2 regions of the Exiguobacterium sp. FSL W8-0210 genome follow, and region 2 is predicted to be linked to the other one. Evidence: predicted binding sites of a transcription regulator. Region 2 holds the regulator's gene; the other holds the start of a gene.
The links. Region 2 encodes Rex, which represses fermentation and respiration genes when NADH is low (regulators of the CRP and FNR family bind a similar motif). Its sites were predicted from a motif close to TTGTGAAATATTTCACAA; they were not measured.

Region 1 (9,443 bases), 2.2 Mb from region 2:
GCAATTCCAAATGGATGCGCTTTTTGTTATGATGAGCTGTGATTAATTGACTTAAGAAGGAGCTCTTCACTTGAAAGATCAAGTAAAACAGTGGATGAAACGAACAGGCTTGATTGAACGCAGTCTGCGAACCATCATGAAAGTCTTTACGTGGTTGCCACAAAAATCAAATCGAGTCCTTTTCGAGAGTTTTCTCGGAAAGCAATATAGTGACAGTCCGCGTGCCATCTACGAATTGATGCGTACGATGCATCCGGAATGTGAGTTGATTTTTAGTAAACAACGAGGTGTTACGTTTCCACGAGACGTCAAGACGGTAGATCGGTTGACGTTTCGCTGGATTTATTTGCTCGCGACGTCACGGGTCTGGGTATCAAACAGTCGGTTACCGGGTTGGTTGATCAAACCGAAAAAAACGTATTATCTCCAGACATGGCACGGCACACCGCTCAAAAAGCTCGCGCTTGATATGGATGATGTCCAAATGGCGAATACGACGACGGAGCGGTACAAGCAAGGATTTAAGCAAGAGACTGCAAAATGGTCCGGCTTAATTTCCCCGAATGCCTACTCTAGTTCAATCTTTCGGCGAGCATTTGCTTTTGAAGGTGAGATGCTAGAAATTGGATACCCTCGAAATGATATATTTTATCAAGAGGCACGGCATGCTAAAATCAAAGAAGCAGTATATCGCCACTATGATATTGATCATTCAAAAAAAGTCTTGTTGTATGCACCAACTTGGCGAGATAATGCATTCGAAGGTCAAGGGAAATATTCATTTGAGCTACCTTTTTCGCTAAATGAATTTGAAAAGCGATTTGGGGATGAATACGTTCTGCTTGTCCGAATGCACTATTTAGTCGGAAGTCGTCTCGACGTCACTGCTTATCCATCCGTTCGAAATACATCGGACTACCCGGATATCGCGGAGCTCTATCTGGCGTCGGACGCCTTGATCACGGATTATTCTTCTGTCATGTTTGATTTTGCGCACTTATCTCGTCCGATTTTATTCTATACGTATGATTTAGAACATTATCGAGATCAGTTGCGTGGATTTTACTTCGATTTTGAGCAGGAGGCACCGGGACCATTGTTGTCGACTGAAACAGCACTGTTTGAAGAGCTGAACCAGTTAGATGATTGGCACACACGGTATGCGTCAGCATTTCGAGCGTTCCAAGAGACGTATTGTCAATGGGATGATGGACAGGCTTCAGAACGGGCGATGAAGACGATCATAAAGAGAATTCACGGATAAAAGGGAGAGCAGAATCATGAAGAAGGTTATTACGTACGGAACATTTGATTTATTACACTGGGGTCATATCAACATCTTAAAACGCGCAAAAGCGATGGGAGACTATCTTATCGTTGCGATTTCAACGGACGAATTCAATCGTTTGAAACATAAGCAGTCCTACCATAATTTCGAGAATCGAAAGATGATTCTTGAAGCCATCCGTTATGTGGATGAAGTCATTCCGGAAAACAGCTGGGATCAAAAAGTAGAAGATGTGAAGAAGCATAACGTCGACCTCTTCGTCATGGGTGATGATTGGAAAGGCGAGTTCGATTTCTTAAAAGAGCATTGTGAAGTCGTTTACCTTAGCCGAACTGAGGGTATTTCTACGAGTCAGATTAAAACGGAATTAGCTTCGAAGTGATTGAAGAGGAGACCACACGACGACGTGCGGTCTTTCTTCGTAGAAGGGCAGGATGAAAGTGGTTAGAGAAGGAATCGTATGGGTCTATTTATTGTTGTTTCGTATTTGTTATGGTGTCTTTCGGTTGTTACCGCTTCGCCCCGTCACTTTATTTTGGATGACATACGGGGATAACGCAAAACCTGTTAATGATCGCTTGGCGCAGGAATTGCCAAATGAGAAACGGTATCTGGTATATGATCACCATTTCATGAAGCAGCCGGATTTATGGAAGTCAGACCGAATGCTTCGCTTTCGTCGATTACGGTTCGTCAGACTCGCATATTTACTTGCGACCTCCCGGACGGTTTTCGTCGATAATTATGTTGCGGAATTCAGTGTTGCTAAAACGCGACGTGGAACACGACGTATCCAGCTATGGCATGCCGGCGGAACGTTAAAGCAGTTTGGACTAACTTCTTCGAAAAGCCTGTTCGTATCGGAACGGATACGAAATCGGTTCCGACGTGTCTATCAGGAATATGGTGATTTCATCGTGCCGGGGATGCGTTGTGCGACACAATTCATGGCACCGCATGATTTAAAACGATCTCATTTTAAACCGTTCGGCATGCCACGGACGGATTATTGGTATGATGAGGTTCAGCGGGAACATCGGGCGCTTGATTTAAAAGAACGTTATGTAAAACCCGACCGCCGGATTCTATTGTATGCCCCGACTTACCGCGAATATAAAGGAACGGAAGATCACACGATTCAACAATTTGAACAACTGGCTAAAACAGGCTGGACGATTCTTGTTAAGTTACATCCGACGATCCGAGCGCTTTCGACCTATCGTTCCGCCCATATACATCTTGTGGATGACACGTATCAGATCAATGATTATTTGCTCATCACGGATGTTCTGGTGACCGACTATTCGTCGATTCCATTTGAAAGCTGTCTTCTTGAGGTTCCAACGTTCTTATACACACCGGACATCGATACATATCGACAACTACCAGGACTTGTCGATCAGTATCCAAAACCATTACCGGTGCGACAGACGGAGCAGATGGCGCAATTGATGGAGTGGATCGTGTCTGACGCGATACTTGAAGAGTGCCGTCAGCACATGCAAGAATTCCAAACAAGTTGGTATGATCACCCACCAGGTCAAGCAGTTGAACGAATCGTTCATCATTATTACGGAACAGGTATGTAATACTATATCTGACGATTGCTTTAGTTTTAGAAAGCGGTCGTCAGATACTTTTTCAAAAATAATGTGAAAAATTGAACAAAGTTTGACAATCTTTTGAAAATCCATTCTTTTGAACTGTGATGTTCTATACTAAAAGCAGAAGAAAAGGAGAGGAGAAATGGATATGCTGACTTGTGGAACGACTGAAGCGAATACATTCATCTTATCACCTGAGACAAGAACGTTACTAGAGAGCTTCATGACGGAAACGACGTTCAAAAAGGATTCCATCGTCTGTTGGGAAGGGGAAATGAACGACAAGTTGTTTTATGTGAAACAAGGAGGCGTCAAACTATCGAAGTTGACGAAAAAAGGCAGTCCATTACTGATGTTCTTATATTTCAAAGGGGATCTATTTGGTGAATTTGATGTAGGAGAAGCTTTTCCGAGTTCATACAGTATCGAGACGATGGAGGATAGTATCATCGGTTTCCTCTCAAAAGAAAAATTAGAGGAACTCATGAGAAAGGATGGTACTTTTGCGCTTGAGATCATGCGGTGGCAAGCATTGATGCGGAAACAGACGGAGACTAAATTGCGCGACTTGCTATTGTTCGGAAAACCGGGTGCGTTAGCTTCGACGTTACTTCGTCTCATCGCGATGGAAGGGGGACAAGTAGGAGAAACCTACCGTCTTGCAAAACGTCCATCCGATGGGGAGTTTGGTCAATTGATTGGCGCACCGCGTGAAACGGTCAATCGGATGTTCTCCCAGTGGAAAAAAGAAGGTGTCATTTCGATGACGCCAAAAGAAATCATCATTCATGATGCACAATATCTGCGTGATCTGTGTCATTGTGAAGGATGCCCAGCAGGTGTTTGTCGAATTTAATAGATAGTGTACAAACAATTCAAACGTGAAGCAGAATTTTCTGCCTCATGTATGGATTGTTTTTTTTGTAGATGAGTCGTGCCTCCTTCTCTTGTTCAGATGTGAACTTTTTGTGTGTTTTTAGAAAGAAAAGTGCGGATTCTTCACATTTGAAGTGATATATATCACAGTTTCCGAACTTGCTGAATTCTTACAATAAAGACAAGTTCAAAGCAGGAGAGGAGTAATCACCATGGACCAAAAATCAGAATCAAACCTCAAAGGAACATTTATTGCCGTCCTGATCGTAGCAGGTGTCATCATCGGGATGTGGAGTTCAATCTTTCTATTGTTCATATCACGTTAAGGGGGAATCACGATGCACATTCATCGTTTAGAAAAAATTTGGCTGATCTTCGGAGTAGCGATGCTAGCGGTCTTCTTGACCATCATCGGTGTATCCGCTTTTGCATCGGGCAATCAACCACCATCCGATGCGACATTGATTGATCCGACGAAAGTCGATCAGACGAAACCGTTTGATAAACCAGGACTAAAAAAGATTGATGATGACCGATACGAAGCGGTCATCGTTTCACAAGCTTTTCAGTTTACACCAAAAGATATGGTCATACCTAAAGGGGCGACAGTCGATTTTCTCGTGACATCGAAGGACGTCGTTCATGGATTTGAAATCGTTAAGACGAACGTCAACATGATGGTCGTTCCCGGACATATTAATTCGATTGAGTATACGTTCAAGGAAGCAGGCGAATATCTCGTCGTATGTAATGAATATTGTGGTAATGCCCATCATATGATGGCAACGAAAATCAAGGTGGTGGAATAAGATGAATGCCATTTCAAAAAAATTAAGACAGTTCGAGATGGAGCGTGGTCTGCCTGCTACCGTCATCGGAATTAAGGAAGCGAAGCTCGCTTTCGCACATGTTAGTTTTTCACTTGTCGCCTTATTGATTGGTGGTTTATGTGGATTGTTGCAAACGATGGTGCGGACAGGTGTCATTCCAGAAATTGCTGGAGTCGGCTACTATGAGCTTCTCACTGCCCACGGGTTAATGCTTGCAATCGTCTTTACGACGTTATTCATTTTCGGATTATTGTTCTCATTTTTAGGTCAATCGTTCGGACGATTCGAAGAGTTTCCGCGACGTCTCGGATGGGTCGGATTCTGGTTCATGATTCTTGGTGTCGTCCTCGTCACGTGGATGGTGCTTGCAGGAGAAGCTTCCGTCCTCTATACATTCTATGCACCACTCAAGGCACATCCAGTATTTTATATTGGACTCGTCATCTTCGTCGTCGGAACGTGGATTGCTTCTGGTGCCATGTTCCGTATGTATGCTGATTATAAACGGGAACACCCTGGCGTTCATCCACCACTTCAAGCATACATGAGTATTATGACTGCCTTATTATGGGTGGTTGCGACACTCGGCGTAGCAGCGACGATTCTCTTTCAACTCCTTCCTTTATCTCTTGGTTGGACAGATAAGGTCGGGATCGAGCTATCCCGAACGCTATTTTGGTACTTTGGTCATCCACTCGTCTATTTTTGGTTATTACCTGCTTATATCGTTTGGTATACGGTCATTCCGAAAATCGTTGGTGGGAAGATTTTTTCTGACGCGTTAGCGCGAATGTCATTTTTATTGTTCTTACTTTTTTCATTCCCAGTTGGTTTTCACCATCAATTGTTAGAGCCGGGGATTTCTGCATTTTGGAAGTATGTCCAAGTCGTTTTGACATTCCTCGTCATCATCCCATCATTGATGACTGCCTTCTCGATGTTTGCGACATTCGAGCTAGCGGGTCGCCGTAAGGGAGCAACTGGCATATTTGGTTGGGTGAAGAAAATGCCATATCGCGACGTCCGGTTCCTTGCACCGTTCATCGGGATGTTGTTCTTCATTCCAGCAGGTGCAGGTGGTGTCATTAATGCATCGCATCAGCTGAACATCATCGTTCACAACACATTGTGGGTTACGGGACACTTTCATATCACGGTCGGTGCCGCCGTCGCACTGACGTTCTTCGGAACAGCCTACTGGCTTGTCCCGCTCTTACGTGGTCGAACGTTAACAGCAGCAATGAATCGTCTTGGACTTATTCAAACGGCTGCCTGGACGATCGGAATGCTCTTCATGTCGACTGCGATGCACATCTCAGGATTACTCGGTAATCCACGACGGACGGGACCAGCCACCTACTTCAAGGATTCAATCGTCGCTGACTGGATTCCATATCATGTCGCAATGGCGATCGGCGGAACGATTTTATTCATCTCGATTCTGCTATTCCTCTATGCGATGTTCCAACTTGCATTCCGAGCGCCAAAAGGAACGGAAGAATTTCCGATTGCTGAAACGGAAGAAGAGGCGATGGCAACGCCACTCTTCTTTGAAAATTGGAAGCTATGGATTTTCGTGACGTTCGCTTTGATTGCGTTTGCGTACACGGTACCGATTTGGCATATGATTGAAAATGCCCCTCCAGGAGCTCCCGGATGGAGACTCTGGTAAGACAGTGAAGAGGGGACTGACTCAAAAAAAGAATGACGCGTCATTACACACCATTTCCTCAGGTGAGACACAAGCCAGTTTTCCTGCTTCATTTAAGCAGGAAAACTGGCTTGTTTGTCTCTGACAACGCATAAATACGTTTTTTCCTGTAGGAGTGATATGCTCCCCAAAAAGTAGACAGTTGAAATAACAAAAACTGTCTACTTTTTGAAGGGAGCTTTTTCTATGACTAAATCTAAGTTTTCGTCAGATGAAAAACTACGAATTATTAAGATGTGTGAAGACCGAATCGACTCGATCAAATCGATTGCCTCGCTCTTCGAGCTTTCAGTCACCACCTTAAATAGATGGAGGACAAAATATCGTACGGGCGGCTCCATGGCACTTCGTAATCGAACAGAGTGGACGCGTTATCCGGAAGAACTGAAGATGAAGGCTATACGTGCAGTACTCGACCAAAAGGAATCGCTTATTAGCGCTACGGCACGGTTTGATATCTCGGATAGAAGCCTACTTGCGAAGTGGATAGAGAGGTATACTAGTCATAGTACTCAAGGGAAACCATTGAAGGAGCGATCCACTATGACTAAAGGTAGAACCACTACATTCGAAGAGCGTGTCCAGGCAGTCATGGACTGTATACAGAACAGAAAAGACTATCAAAGCATCATGAAGACCCATCGGGTCTCGTACCAACAAATTTATAGCTGGGTAAGAAAGTTCGAGAAGGACGGAATCGACGCACTGATGGACCGTCGCGGACGTCAGAAGCCAGTAGAAGAATTGACGGATACAGACCGTTTGGCGTTGGATCTGAAACGACTCGAGAAAGAAAATGAGCGTCTACGCATGGAGAACGATTTCTTAAAAAAGTTAGAGGAGATCGAGAGGAGGTCACGTTAAGTCAAATTCGTCTTCAAGATAAATATGAAGCCATTCAATCATCGGTAGAGCAATTTGGTTACCCGATCATCGCCCTGTGTCACCTCGCTGGAGTCTCGCGCGCTGCCTACTACAAGTGGTTACGCCGGATTGGTATACCACAGACTCGTGAGACGGAGAACATGAAAATCATCGAAGAGATGAACGAGATCCACCTTACGGTGAACGGAATCTATGGCTACCGACGGATGACATTGAACCTGAAACGTCGTTTCGGAAGAAACGTCAACGCGAAGCGTGTCCGTCGCCTGATGCATGTCGCCGGTATTCATTGCGTCATACGCCGGAAACGTCCTTTGTATATTCGTAATCGCCCTCAACAGACTGCAGAGAACATTCTGAACCGTGATTTCAACGCCGCAGGACCGAACCAAAAATGGGTGACGGATGTCACGGAACTGAAGTATGGCGCCTCTCAGAAGGCGTATTTGAGCGCCATTCTGGACCTATATGATGGATCCATCCGTGCCTTCGTTCTTGGGCATTCCAATAATAATCAGCTTGTGTTCGATACTCTTGAACACGCCCTACAGGGCGCATCCGGAAGTCGTCCCTTGCTTCATAGTGATCGAGGATTTCAATATACTTCTCATGCGTTTCGTCATATGACACGCGTGGCAGGCATTACACAAAGTATGTCTCGGGTTGGAAGATGTATTGATAACGGACCGATGGAGTCCTTTTGGGGAGCGTTGAAGTGCGAAAGTTATTATCTACATAAGTTTGCGGAGTTCGACGAACTCCGACTCGCAATCCAGAAATATATTTACTTCTACAATGAAGAACGATATCAACAACGATTAAACGGCTTGGCTCCATTAGAATACAGAGCGCAAGCCGTTTAAAGGATTTTTATTATTTGTCCTGTTTACTTGACAGGGAGCAGTTCAGAGTTGCGTGTGACGCGTCATTCTTTTTATTACGAGATAAGGGAGGCAGATCATCAATCTGCCTCCCTTATCTTTGTAGAGACTGACTTTTGAGTCAGCCCCTTATTTGCGTGAGCTTAAGGAATAAGTAATGAAGGGCTAAATCTTATTTGACGAGATTATGCTTGAAGGCATAGACGACAGCTTGTGTACGGTCTACGACATCGAGTTTCGATAAGATGTTCGAGACGTGTGTCTTAACGGTTTTTAAGGAAATGAATAATTCGTCTGCGATTTCTTGGTTCGCCATACCACGAGCCATCAATTGAAGAACTTCCTGCTCACGTTCCGTCAAATCGTCATGCAAGTGTGTCGTAGGACGACGAAGACGTTCCATCATTTTACCGGTCACTTGTGCTGCCATGACAGATTGACCGTTTGCCGTCTTGCGAATCGCTTCTGCGATGTCAAAGGCGCTAGCCGTTTTTAAGACATAACTCATCGCACCGGCTTCAATGACAGGATAAACTTTCTCATCATCAAGAAAACTCGTCACGACGAGAATTTTTGCTTCCGGCCAGTCTTTGCGGATCAGTCGTGTTCCTTCGACACCATCGACTGGTTCCATCACTAAATCCATCAAGATGACATCCGGTCGGTGTTCAAGCGCAAGCAAGGCTCCTGCTTGACCATCCGACGCTTCGGCGACGACCTCGATGTCTGGTTGTGTGGAGAGGAAAGCAGACACACCGGCCCGGACCATCTCGTGATCATCTACTAATAATACGCGTATCATGCTTGCACCATCCGATCTTTTCTAAGTTTGACTTCGATTTGGGTTCCTTGTCCCGGAACACTGACAAGACGAATCGTTCCGCCCATCTCAGCCGTTCGTTCCCGCATCGAATTAATGCCATAAGAGGCAAGTTTTTTTTCATCAACGACGAATCCAACACCATCATCGTTCATGCTTAAAATGATCGTTTCGTTGAATTGTCGGAGTTCGATATCCATATGAGACGCTTTCGCGTGACGTAAGGCATTCGTCAATCCTTCTTGAACGATCCGGAATAACTCGTTTTCGATTTGTCGTGGAAGTGACATCTCTTCTAACTTCCAACTCAATTGTGTGGACTGCTTTCTAGATAATTCTTCGAGCAGTTGCGAAAGTCCTTGTTGTAACGTCATTCCTTCGAGTTCGACAGGGCGAAGCTGAAGTAAGAGGGAGCGCATTTCAGATTGCGCCGTTTGCGCCATCGTCTCGACCATCTCAATCTGTTTGGCAGCAGCTTCAGGTTGAGACAGAATCGTCTGTTTAGCTGCTGTCGTCATCATCGAGATGGCATAGAGCTGTTGCGAAAC
Region 2 (9,443 bases):
GGGTCATTCATGAAGTTCGAGGCATCAACGCTTAGCGCAAAAGACAATTATAAATTACTGATCGGAAGCATCATTCCGCGTCCGATTGCTTTCGTGACAACGCAAGGAGAGGACGGGACGGTCAACGCCGCACCGTTTTCCTTCTTTACGGTCGCTTCAAGCAGTCCGCCGCAACTGGTGATCGCCGTACAACGGACGGATCAGGGGCAGAAGGATACGGCACGTAACATCTTAGCGAAACAAAGTTATGTCATCCATATCGTCAGCGAAGAGATCGTCGACGCAGTCAATGAGACAGCAGCGCCACTTGCTTACGGTGAAAGTGAGCTTGAGCGGACGGATTTGACGCTCGTCGATAGTGACGCGATCGAAGTACCCGGAATCGCCGAAGCGAAAATCCGCTTCGAGATGCGCTTGACGCAACACGTCGAGCTAGAAGGTGCCGATCTTCTGATTGGGGAAGTACTGCGTTATCACGTCGCGGATGAACTCGTCGAGTCGTTCCGGATTGACGCAGCAGGCTTGAAGGCTGTCGCTCGTTTAGCAGGGAATGATTATGCGACGATCGGGAAGACGTTTACGATTGCCCGACCGACAAAATGATAGAAGCGTGAATGCTTGATGCATCGTACGATTCGTTTTGATTCAAACGAAAAGGAGTGGAGAGACCGGTCTAGCTACCGGAATCTCCACTCCTTTTTCTCATGTCGTTCATCTGATTCATCGATCGGACTTCAAGGTTGCGGATCGATTTCGTTTGAAGAGGCTTCAAGACCATGACGTTTACTGTACTGATAGCCATCGAGCAAATAAAAGACGATCGCGAGTGCCCAAATGCCGACACAGCTGATTAAGAAAGCGGTGAGCGGTGAGACACTACCGTAATACGATAGGATCAACGGGTCATTGAGTTCGACGAATAGCTGTGTCGTCAGGAGCGTACAGCATAATCCCGAGAGTAAACTGACGAAAAGACCGCTCCATGTCTGGATGACGAGACCGATCATGCAAGAAATCAGGAGGAACAAAGGAAGCGCGGCATTAAAAGCATCCGGGCGGATGAAGGTCGACACGTAGTCCGCATACATCGGTACGAAATAAAGGATGCCGGATAGCAGTCCTTGAATCAAGTTAATGAAAAAGCTTTTCGTCCGCATCAGTGTTGGTTCTCCCATCGTTCCATCAATTCGAGTAGATCGACATCGATCTGGTCCCGTTCCGCAGATAACGCTGTCGCTTTTGGAATATCATTAAAGACTTCCGGTTCGCAAAGCAACTGTTCGATTTCCGCTGAACGCTGTTCGAGCCGTTCAATATCTTGTTCGAGTTGTTCGATTTGCTGACGGCGTTTTTTTTCTTCTTTCTGTGCTTCTTTGTCGATCGTCTTCGATGCCGTGACTTTTGCCGCTTTTGCCTCTTCGGCTTCAAGGCGAGCGATTTCTTCTTGTTCAGCCTTCTTCTCTGTGTAGTACGAATAATCGCCGAGGTATTCTGTCACACCAGCTTCACTCATCTCGATGACGCGTGTCGCGATCCGATCGATGAAGTACCGGTCATGGGAGACGAAGAGTAGCGTACCTTCATAGTCGACGAGAGCGTTCTCAAGGACCATCTTCGAATCCAGATCCAAGTGGTTCGTCGGCTCATCGAGGACGAGGACGTTCGTCTTCCGTAGTTTCAGTTTTGCGAGCGCGAGACGTCCGCGTTCGCCACCGGATAATTCATGGACAATTTTGAAGACGTCGTCGCCGCTAAACAAGAATTGTCCGAGGACAGAACGGACTTCTTGTTCACGCATCAATGGCCATTCGTTCCAAATCTCATCGATGACACGGTTCCGGTCATTGAGTTCCGCCTGCTCTTGATCGTAATAGCCGATCGAGACGCCGGTTCCGAATCGGAAATCACCGAATAGGGGGCGTAAGCGACCGACGAGAACTTTCAAGAGCGTCGACTTTCCGATTCCGTTTGGTCCGACGAGTGCCAGTGATTCGCCGCGTTGCAAGCGGAACGTGATGTCTTTTGAGACAGCTTCTTCGTAACCGATCGCCAGTTGATTGACTTGAAGAACATCGTTCCCGCTCTGTTTTTCAATTGGGAAGGACAGGACCGTGCTACGTTCATCCCCATCTGGTCGGTCGAGTCGGTCGACCTTCTCGAGCCGTTTCCGGACACTTTGGGCACGTTTTGTCGTCGTCGCCCGGGCGATGTTGCGTTGAATGAAGTCCTGCATCTTCGCGATCTCTTCTTGCTGCTGCTCGAACTGCTTCATTTCCTGATCGTACAAGACCGCTTTTTGCTCCAAGTACTTCGTGTAGTTCCCCGTGAACTTACGACAGACATTGCGTGACAATTCATAGACGACATTGACGACTTGGTCGAGGAAGTACCGGTCGTGCGAGACGATTAGGACGGCACCACGATAACCACCGAGGTAACTTTCGAGCCAAGCGAGCGTATCGATGTCAAGGTGGTTGGTCGGCTCATCGAGAATGAGAAGCTCTGGTGCTTGTAAGAGCATCTTCGCTAAGGCAAGCCGTGTCCGTTGACCACCGGATAATGTCTGAATCCGGCGCGAGTAATCATCCGGATAAAAGCGCATGCCGTGCAAAACGGAGCGGATATTCGCTTCGAACTGATAACCACCTGCTTCTGAGAAGTCGTGTTGCGCTTGATCATACGTCTTCAAGAGACGATCGTACGCGACCGGGTCGTTCAAGATATGCTCCATGCCCATTTCGATTTCCATCCGGCGCAATGTCCGTTCTTGTTCTTGTAGATGTTCGAAGACGGTCAGCATCTCGTTCCAGATCGTCTCATTCGATTCGAGACCACTGTCTTGCGCGAGATAACCAATTTTGACATCCTTGCCTTTCATGATGTCGCCCGAGTCATGACTGAGTTCGCCAGCAATGATTTTGAGCAAGGTCGATTTACCGGCACCGTTTCGTCCGACGAGCGCAATGCGGTCGCGCTCTTGTACTTCCAATTTGATATTTTCTAAAATCGGCTCGACGCCGAATGATTTCGAGAGTTGGTTGACTTGTAAGAGTATCATTTCCATCCATCCTTCCACCCTTTAGTCTATCACGAACAAAAGCGCGAGGTCCTGCGGAATATATTATTTGTGACTCTATGTGAAGTGGTTTACAATCAAGGAGAGTAGAAAGCTTTTTGCAAAGATTTGGGTGCCACGATGGATGTGGCCGAAGGGGGAACTGCAGGATGAATGGACCAGACACAAAAATTCCACAAGCGACAGCAAAACGGTTGCCGCTATATTATCGCTTCATCCAAAGTTTATACAATTCAGGCAAGCTCCGCGTCTCTTCTGCTGAGTTAAGCGAGGCGGTGAAGGTTGATTCAGCAACGATTCGTCGCGATTTTTCCTACTTTGGGGCATTAGGGAAGAAGGGGTATGGATACAACGTTCAACATCTCTTAACGTTTTTCCGCAAAACCTTGAATCAAGATGAGGTGACGAATGTTGCTTTAATCGGGGTCGGTCATCTCGGAACAGCGTTTGCAAATTATAACTTTTTAAAGAATAATAGTACTCGGATAGTCGTTGCGTTTGATGCGGACGAAGAGAAGGTCGGAACAACGACGCATGACGTTCCAATCTATCATGTTTCGGACATGAAAGAACAAATCGAAGCGAATCAGGTCGATGTTGCCATCTTGACGGTTCCATCCCAGTTCGCGCAGTCAGTAGCGGATGAGTTAGTCGAGTATGGTGTGACAGGCATCCTGAACTTTACGCCTGCACGGTTGAACGTGCCAGCGAGCGTCCGGGTCCATCACATTGATTTATCGATCGAGTTGCAGTCGTTAGTTTATTTCATGAAGCATTATTCGCAATCAGCTGAAGGAGTGAAAGCATAATGGAAAACCTTATCCCGTCAACTATAGCGTTCATCGGACCAGGCAGTTTAGCACTGATCGGTGTCGTCGCATTGATCATTTTTGGACCGAAGAAGTTACCTGAACTTGGTCGTGCTGCGGGTCAGACATTGAAAGAGTTCAAGAGCGCCACGAACGGCATCATGGACGACGATAAAAAGGATGAACCGAAAGAGAAGTGATTGAACCATGGCGATTGATCAAGAACAAAGCGTGACGTCGCACCTTGACGAACTCCGAAAGCGGATCGTCTGGTCGCTTATCATCGTCGTCGTCCTGTTCGCTGTCGCATTTCCACTCGTCCGACCGCTCGTCCGCTTCTTGCAAGCGGACTTAAAAGAACTCGGCATTGGTTTGAATGCCTTCAACGTCGCCGATCCTTTAATGCTGTATTTAAATCTTGCATTCATTATCGCAATCGTTCTGGCATCGCCGTTCTGGATGTACCAACTTTGGGCATTCGTTCGCCCTGGACTTTACGATAAGGAGCAAAAAGCGACATTGACGTATATTCCGGTCATCTTCTTTCTATTTTTGGCTGGTGTAGCCTTCTCGTACTTTTGGTTGCTACCTTTCTTATTAAAAGTATCAACTGAACTAGGAAAAGAATTGGGAATCGAACAAGTCATTGGAGTGGAGAACTACTTCAGTTTCTTAATCCGATTGACGATTCCGTTCGGTCTTCTTTTCCAATTGCCGGTCGTGACGATGTTCCTGACACGTCTGGGTCTCGTGACGCCATATTTCATGCGAAAGAATCGGAAATATGCGTACTTTGCGCTGTTCGTCGTTGCGGCATTGATCGCACCGCCGGACGTGACGTCACACTTGATGATCTCGGTGCCATTGTTCGTTCTCTATGAGATCAGCATCTTGATTTCTGCGCGAACGTACAAAAAGGTCTTGATCCTCGAGCAACAGGCAGAGCTTGAACGACAGGCGGATTTGATGCGTGAATTGAATAAATGAATCGTGAATTCCTTCCAACGATTTTTGGAAGGAATTCTTTTTTATGAAAGCGTTATTTTTATATTGATAAAGCAGTTAGTGATACGTATACTAAAGATAATTCATGGGGACTTAGCTCAGCTGGGAGAGCGTTTGGCTGGCAGCCAAAAGGTCGTCGGTTCGATCCCGATAGTCTCCACCAATACCAAATATCCAACTCCTCGAGGCGTCGAGGAGTTTTTATTTTTCTCCCAGTTAAATTCCTTAAAAATATAAAATGTCACGTAAAACAAATAAATTAAAAAAATAGGCAAATATAAATTGTTTATTTCCATTAAATTCATTAAACTAAATATACAGAATTTTCGTTTAACTGTTTTATCAGTAGTACTACTATGGTTTTACAGAAAAGGGGAAAACGAACGCATGAAGAAGAAGATTGCACTTATGGCAGCCGTCTTAATGATGTCTTCCAATCTAGTCAGTGCGCAAGGTGCACTGTCGTCGCAAGACAAAGCAACGGGTCAAAAACCGCAGGCGCTCTCGCTGAAGAAATCGGGGCAAGAGAAGCACTACAAACAATCGGATAAAGTCCGTGTCGTCATCGAGATGGAAGAGAAGCCGGCGATTCAAATCGCCCAGGCTCAAAACAAGCGGTATAGCACATTGAGCAATGCCGAAAAAGAGTCGATCAAAGATCGCCTCGTCAACGTCCAAAAATCAGTCAAGTCAGCCATCGCTAAAAAGGCGATTCCCGTTACATATAAGGAAAGCTTCACAACCGTCATCAACGGATTCAGTGGTGAAGTCAAGTTCGGGGACATCGAAGACATTAAACAACTGAGCGGAGTCAAGAGCGTACATATCGCCCATGAGTATGCGCGTCCGGAAGTTGCTAAAGGTGCAAAGCCAGACATGCTGTACAGCAAGGACATGGTCAATGCGAAGGAAACATGGCAGGACTATGGTTTTAAAGGGGAAGGAACAATCGTTGCCGTCATCGATACAGGAATCGATCCATCACATAAGGACATGGTCTTGAGCCCAGAGACGAAGATTGATTTGACTTCTTCGAAAGTCGATAGTGCGAAAGAAACAAAAGGCTTAAAAGGAAGGTACTTCACGGAAAAAGTACCGTACGGCTATAACTATGCCGATCACGATAGCGAAATCCGTGATTTAGGTGCGGGCGCATCGATGCACGGGATGCACGTCGCGGGTACGGTCGGAGCAAACGGCGATGAAGCAAACGGTGGTATCAAAGGGGTCGCTCCGGAAACACAGCTCCTCGCGATGAAAGTCTTCGGAAACGATCCAGGAATGCCATCGACATTCAGCGATATCTACATTAAAGCAATTGATGATGCGATTGCACTCGGAGCCGATGTCATCAACATGAGTCTCGGTTCGACGGCATCGTTCGTCAATGCAGATGATCCAGAACAACGCGCAATCGTCAACGCGATGAACAACGGCATCTTGTGTGCGATTTCTGCTGGTAACTCGGCGTTTGCAGGTCATGGTGCGGGTAATCCATATACAGCAAACCCGGATATCGGTGTCGTTGGTGCACCAGGATTGACGAGCCAGGCGCTCCAAGTCGCGTCACTCGAAAATACGAAATTGACGCTTGAAGGCATGGCGCTGACGATCGACGGTCAGGATGCCGGTTATTTGGCATACCAAAAACAAGATTCGCCGAATCCGATTGCCGTCTTCGATAAAGAGAAGAAGGATGTCGTGTATGTCGGTGACGGTCAAGCTTCGAACTATGAAGGTAAAGACGTCAAAGGGAAAGTCGTCTTCGTCGTGCGTAACGGTGGTTTCAACTACGGTATGATCCAAGCAGAAGCTGAGAAGCAAGGGGCAGCAGGTGTCATCGTCCGCGGTCGAGTCGATCACGGGGATTACGTCAGCATGGCGCTCAACAATCCGACGATTCCACTCGTCACGCTTAGCATCGCGGACGGGAATGATCTCGAAGCAAAAGCAAAAGAGGGCAAGGCAATCGCAGTGACATTTGACGGAAAAGCGGTCTCAACCGATAACCCGGTCGCAGGACAAATGTCTGACTTCACGTCATGGGGTGTCACGCCAAGCCTTGACTTCAAGCCAGAAATCACGGCACCAGGTGGGAAAATCTATTCGACGCTTAATGATAACGAGTATGGCGTCATGAGCGGTACATCGATGGCAGCACCACACGTCGCTGGTGGAACAGCACTCGTCATGCAACGGATTGCGAAGGACTTCAAAGTCACTGGTGCAACACGCGTTAAACTCGCCAAAAACATCTTGATGAATACATCGCGTCCGCAACTCGATCAAGGAAAATACAACGCAGAACTGAAAACAGGCAACTTCTACTCCCCACGTCGTGAGGGAGCTGGACTGATGGATCTTCGTGCTGCGATGAAGACACCAGTCGTCATCACAGAGACAAAGTCAGGTGAAGGCAAGGCATCCTTGAAGGAAGTCGGCGAGAAGTTCACATTCACGCTTGATTTAAAAAACTACAGCAATGAAAAAGTGACGTATAAGCTAGCGGGAACGGTTCAATCAGATCTCGGTGCACAAGGATCGAACTTCCTTGAAGCAAATGGAATCTTCAAAAAAGGAACGATTGGTACGGTAGATGCCAACATAGGCACATACCCGATCTCATTTGCAGTCGGCTCGAAGAAAGCGAGTTCAGTCTCGATTAATCCGAAGAGCTCAACGAAAGTCAGCGTGTCAGTCGATTTGAAGAACACGACTGACTGGGCGAACGAGCTTCCGCTTGAACAAGTCTTTAAAAACGGCTACTTCGTCGAAGGATTCGTCCGTCTGATCGATACGAAGAGCAAAAATCCAGAACTGACAGTTCCTTATGTTGGATTCAAAGGAAAATGGGATCAAGCTCCGATTTTAGATGCACCATTGTACGATAAAAACAACACGTTCTACGGATTGACAGGTCTAGCGACTGAAGTGAAGGATGATTTCAAATTCCTTGGTACGAATGCCGCTGGAAAAGTTGTCGCGAACAAAGTCTCGTTCTCACCGAACAACGACGGTAGCGCAGATGAAGCTTTCCCGATCATCTCATTCCTTCGAAATGCGAAAAAAGTCGAGTATTCGATTCTTGACCGGAATAAAACAACACTTCAGAAGCTTGATATGCAAACGGACGTCGTCAAGAACTACTATGATAGCGGTTCAGAGGACGGATACACACCAGTCACAAGCGCAGCTTGGGACGGAACAATCAACGGGAAACCGGTCAAGGATGGTCTTTACTACTACAAAGTCAAATCCGTGATCGATTATCCGAATGCAAAATGGCAGTCGAACCTCTTCCCAGTCTATGTCGATACGAAAAAACCAGCGGCAACCGTGAAATGGGATGCGTCGAAATCAACGCTCTCATGGACAGCAGGTGACCAAGGAACAGGTGTCGCGTCATACGATATCCTCGTCAATGGTAAGAGTGTCTTGAAACAGCCGCTTGCTGCAACAGAAAAAGCGTACACGTTGACGGATCTTCCAGAGCGCGCGAAGATTGCCTTCGTCGTGAAGGATTATGCAGGAAACAGTGTGAAAAAAGACGTCAACACGACAGGTGTCGATAAAGCGGTACCGAACGTTCAAATCGATACACCGGTCGCACTTGGTCTTGCGACATCAAAAGTCATCAACATCGTGGGTCATGTCTCTGATGAATCAGGCATCAAATCGTTCAAGATCAACGGAAAATCCGTTAAATTACGTTTCGATGCAGCCCAACAGAACTATGCGTTCAGTCATGACGTGACGTACACGACGGATGGCGTCAAGTCATTCAAGGTTGAAGCATACGATGGTAAAGGAAACCGTGTGGCGTTCAGTCGTCAAGTCATCATCGACACAGAATTACCGACGATTCGCGTCACTGCGCCAAAAACCGTCTCAAGCAAAACAAAAACAGCCGAGATGAAGATCGTTCTTCGCGATAACTACAGCGAATTACGCTTTGACTTCAATGGTAGCGCGGAATACCGCCGGACGTTCAAAGAGCCGTACGAGATGAAAGCCTTCAAAAAGACGATCACGAAAAAAGTGACGCTCAAGAAGGGGAAAAACACGTACAACTTGAAACTGAAGGATCTCGGTGGACACGTTGTTACGAAAACAGTCGTCATCACGAAAAAATAAGTAACTACAGACTAAAGTCAGGCGGATATCCGTCTGGCTTTTCTTGCGTGCCGAAGCGCCTTGAAGGGTTTATGAGACGAGAAGAGGGGGAATTTTAAGAACAGAAACAAGTCAGAGGGGGAACAACCATGAATCCGTTCACGACCTTAATCGCCTTCATCGTAGGGTGTCTCGTCTTATATCTTGGTATCCGTGACAAAAACGGCTGGCTGATCGGTGTCGCGATGATACCGCTCGCGATCGTTGCCTATAGCGTCATCTATCTGATCATCCAGGTCAGTGCGTAGTCTTCATGGAAGATGTCTTACCCTAAGCGGTAGGACATCTTTTTTTTTGAAAATCGTACTACAGATGAAACCGATCTAGTAAAATGTAAGTATATGACAGTATAGAGAGGTGGATGATCATGGAACACGTAC

Region 1: MKY22_RS03320 (cytochrome C oxidase subunit II) is a predicted target of Rex. The motif match lies at 3,901-3,918, and genes of this name have one in related genera.

Annotation. Positions count from the first base shown of each region.
Region 1 covers NZ_JBBOUK010000001.1:632,423-641,865, forward strand. The annotation lists gene MKY22_RS03295 (aldehyde dehydrogenase) at 1-32, shown strand, start outside; gene MKY22_RS03300 (CDP-glycerol glycerophosphotransferase family protein) at 95-1,264, shown strand; gene tagD (glycerol-3-phosphate cytidylyltransferase) at 1,281-1,670, shown strand; gene MKY22_RS03310 (CDP-glycerol glycerophosphotransferase family protein) at 1,723-2,877, shown strand; gene MKY22_RS03315 (Crp/Fnr family transcriptional regulator) at 3,041-3,748, shown strand; gene MKY22_RS03320 (cytochrome C oxidase subunit II) at 3,981-4,094, shown strand; gene MKY22_RS03325 (cytochrome c oxidase subunit II) at 4,107-4,577, shown strand; gene MKY22_RS03330 (b(o/a)3-type cytochrome-c oxidase subunit 1) at 4,579-6,270, shown strand; one part of gene MKY22_RS03335 (IS3 family transposase) at 6,496-7,126, shown strand; one part of gene MKY22_RS03335 (IS3 family transposase) at 7,126-8,057, shown strand; gene MKY22_RS03340 (response regulator) at 8,248-8,877, opposite strand; gene MKY22_RS03345 (sensor histidine kinase) at 8,874-9,443, opposite strand, start outside.
Region 2 covers NZ_JBBOUK010000001.1:2,844,983-2,854,425, reverse strand. The annotation lists gene MKY22_RS14770 (flavin reductase family protein) at 10-603, shown strand; gene MKY22_RS14765 (hypothetical protein) at 735-1,175, opposite strand; gene MKY22_RS14760 (ABC-F family ATP-binding cassette domain-containing protein) at 1,157-3,058, opposite strand; gene MKY22_RS14755 (redox-sensing transcriptional repressor Rex) at 3,226-3,885, shown strand; gene MKY22_RS14750 (twin-arginine translocase TatA/TatE family subunit) at 3,885-4,085, shown strand; gene tatC (twin-arginine translocase subunit TatC) at 4,093-4,872, shown strand; tRNA gene MKY22_RS14740 (tRNA-Ala) at 4,978-5,053, shown strand; gene MKY22_RS14735 (S8 family serine peptidase) at 5,278-9,024, shown strand; gene MKY22_RS14730 (hypothetical protein) at 9,153-9,311, shown strand; gene MKY22_RS14725 (hypothetical protein) at 9,431-9,443, shown strand, end outside.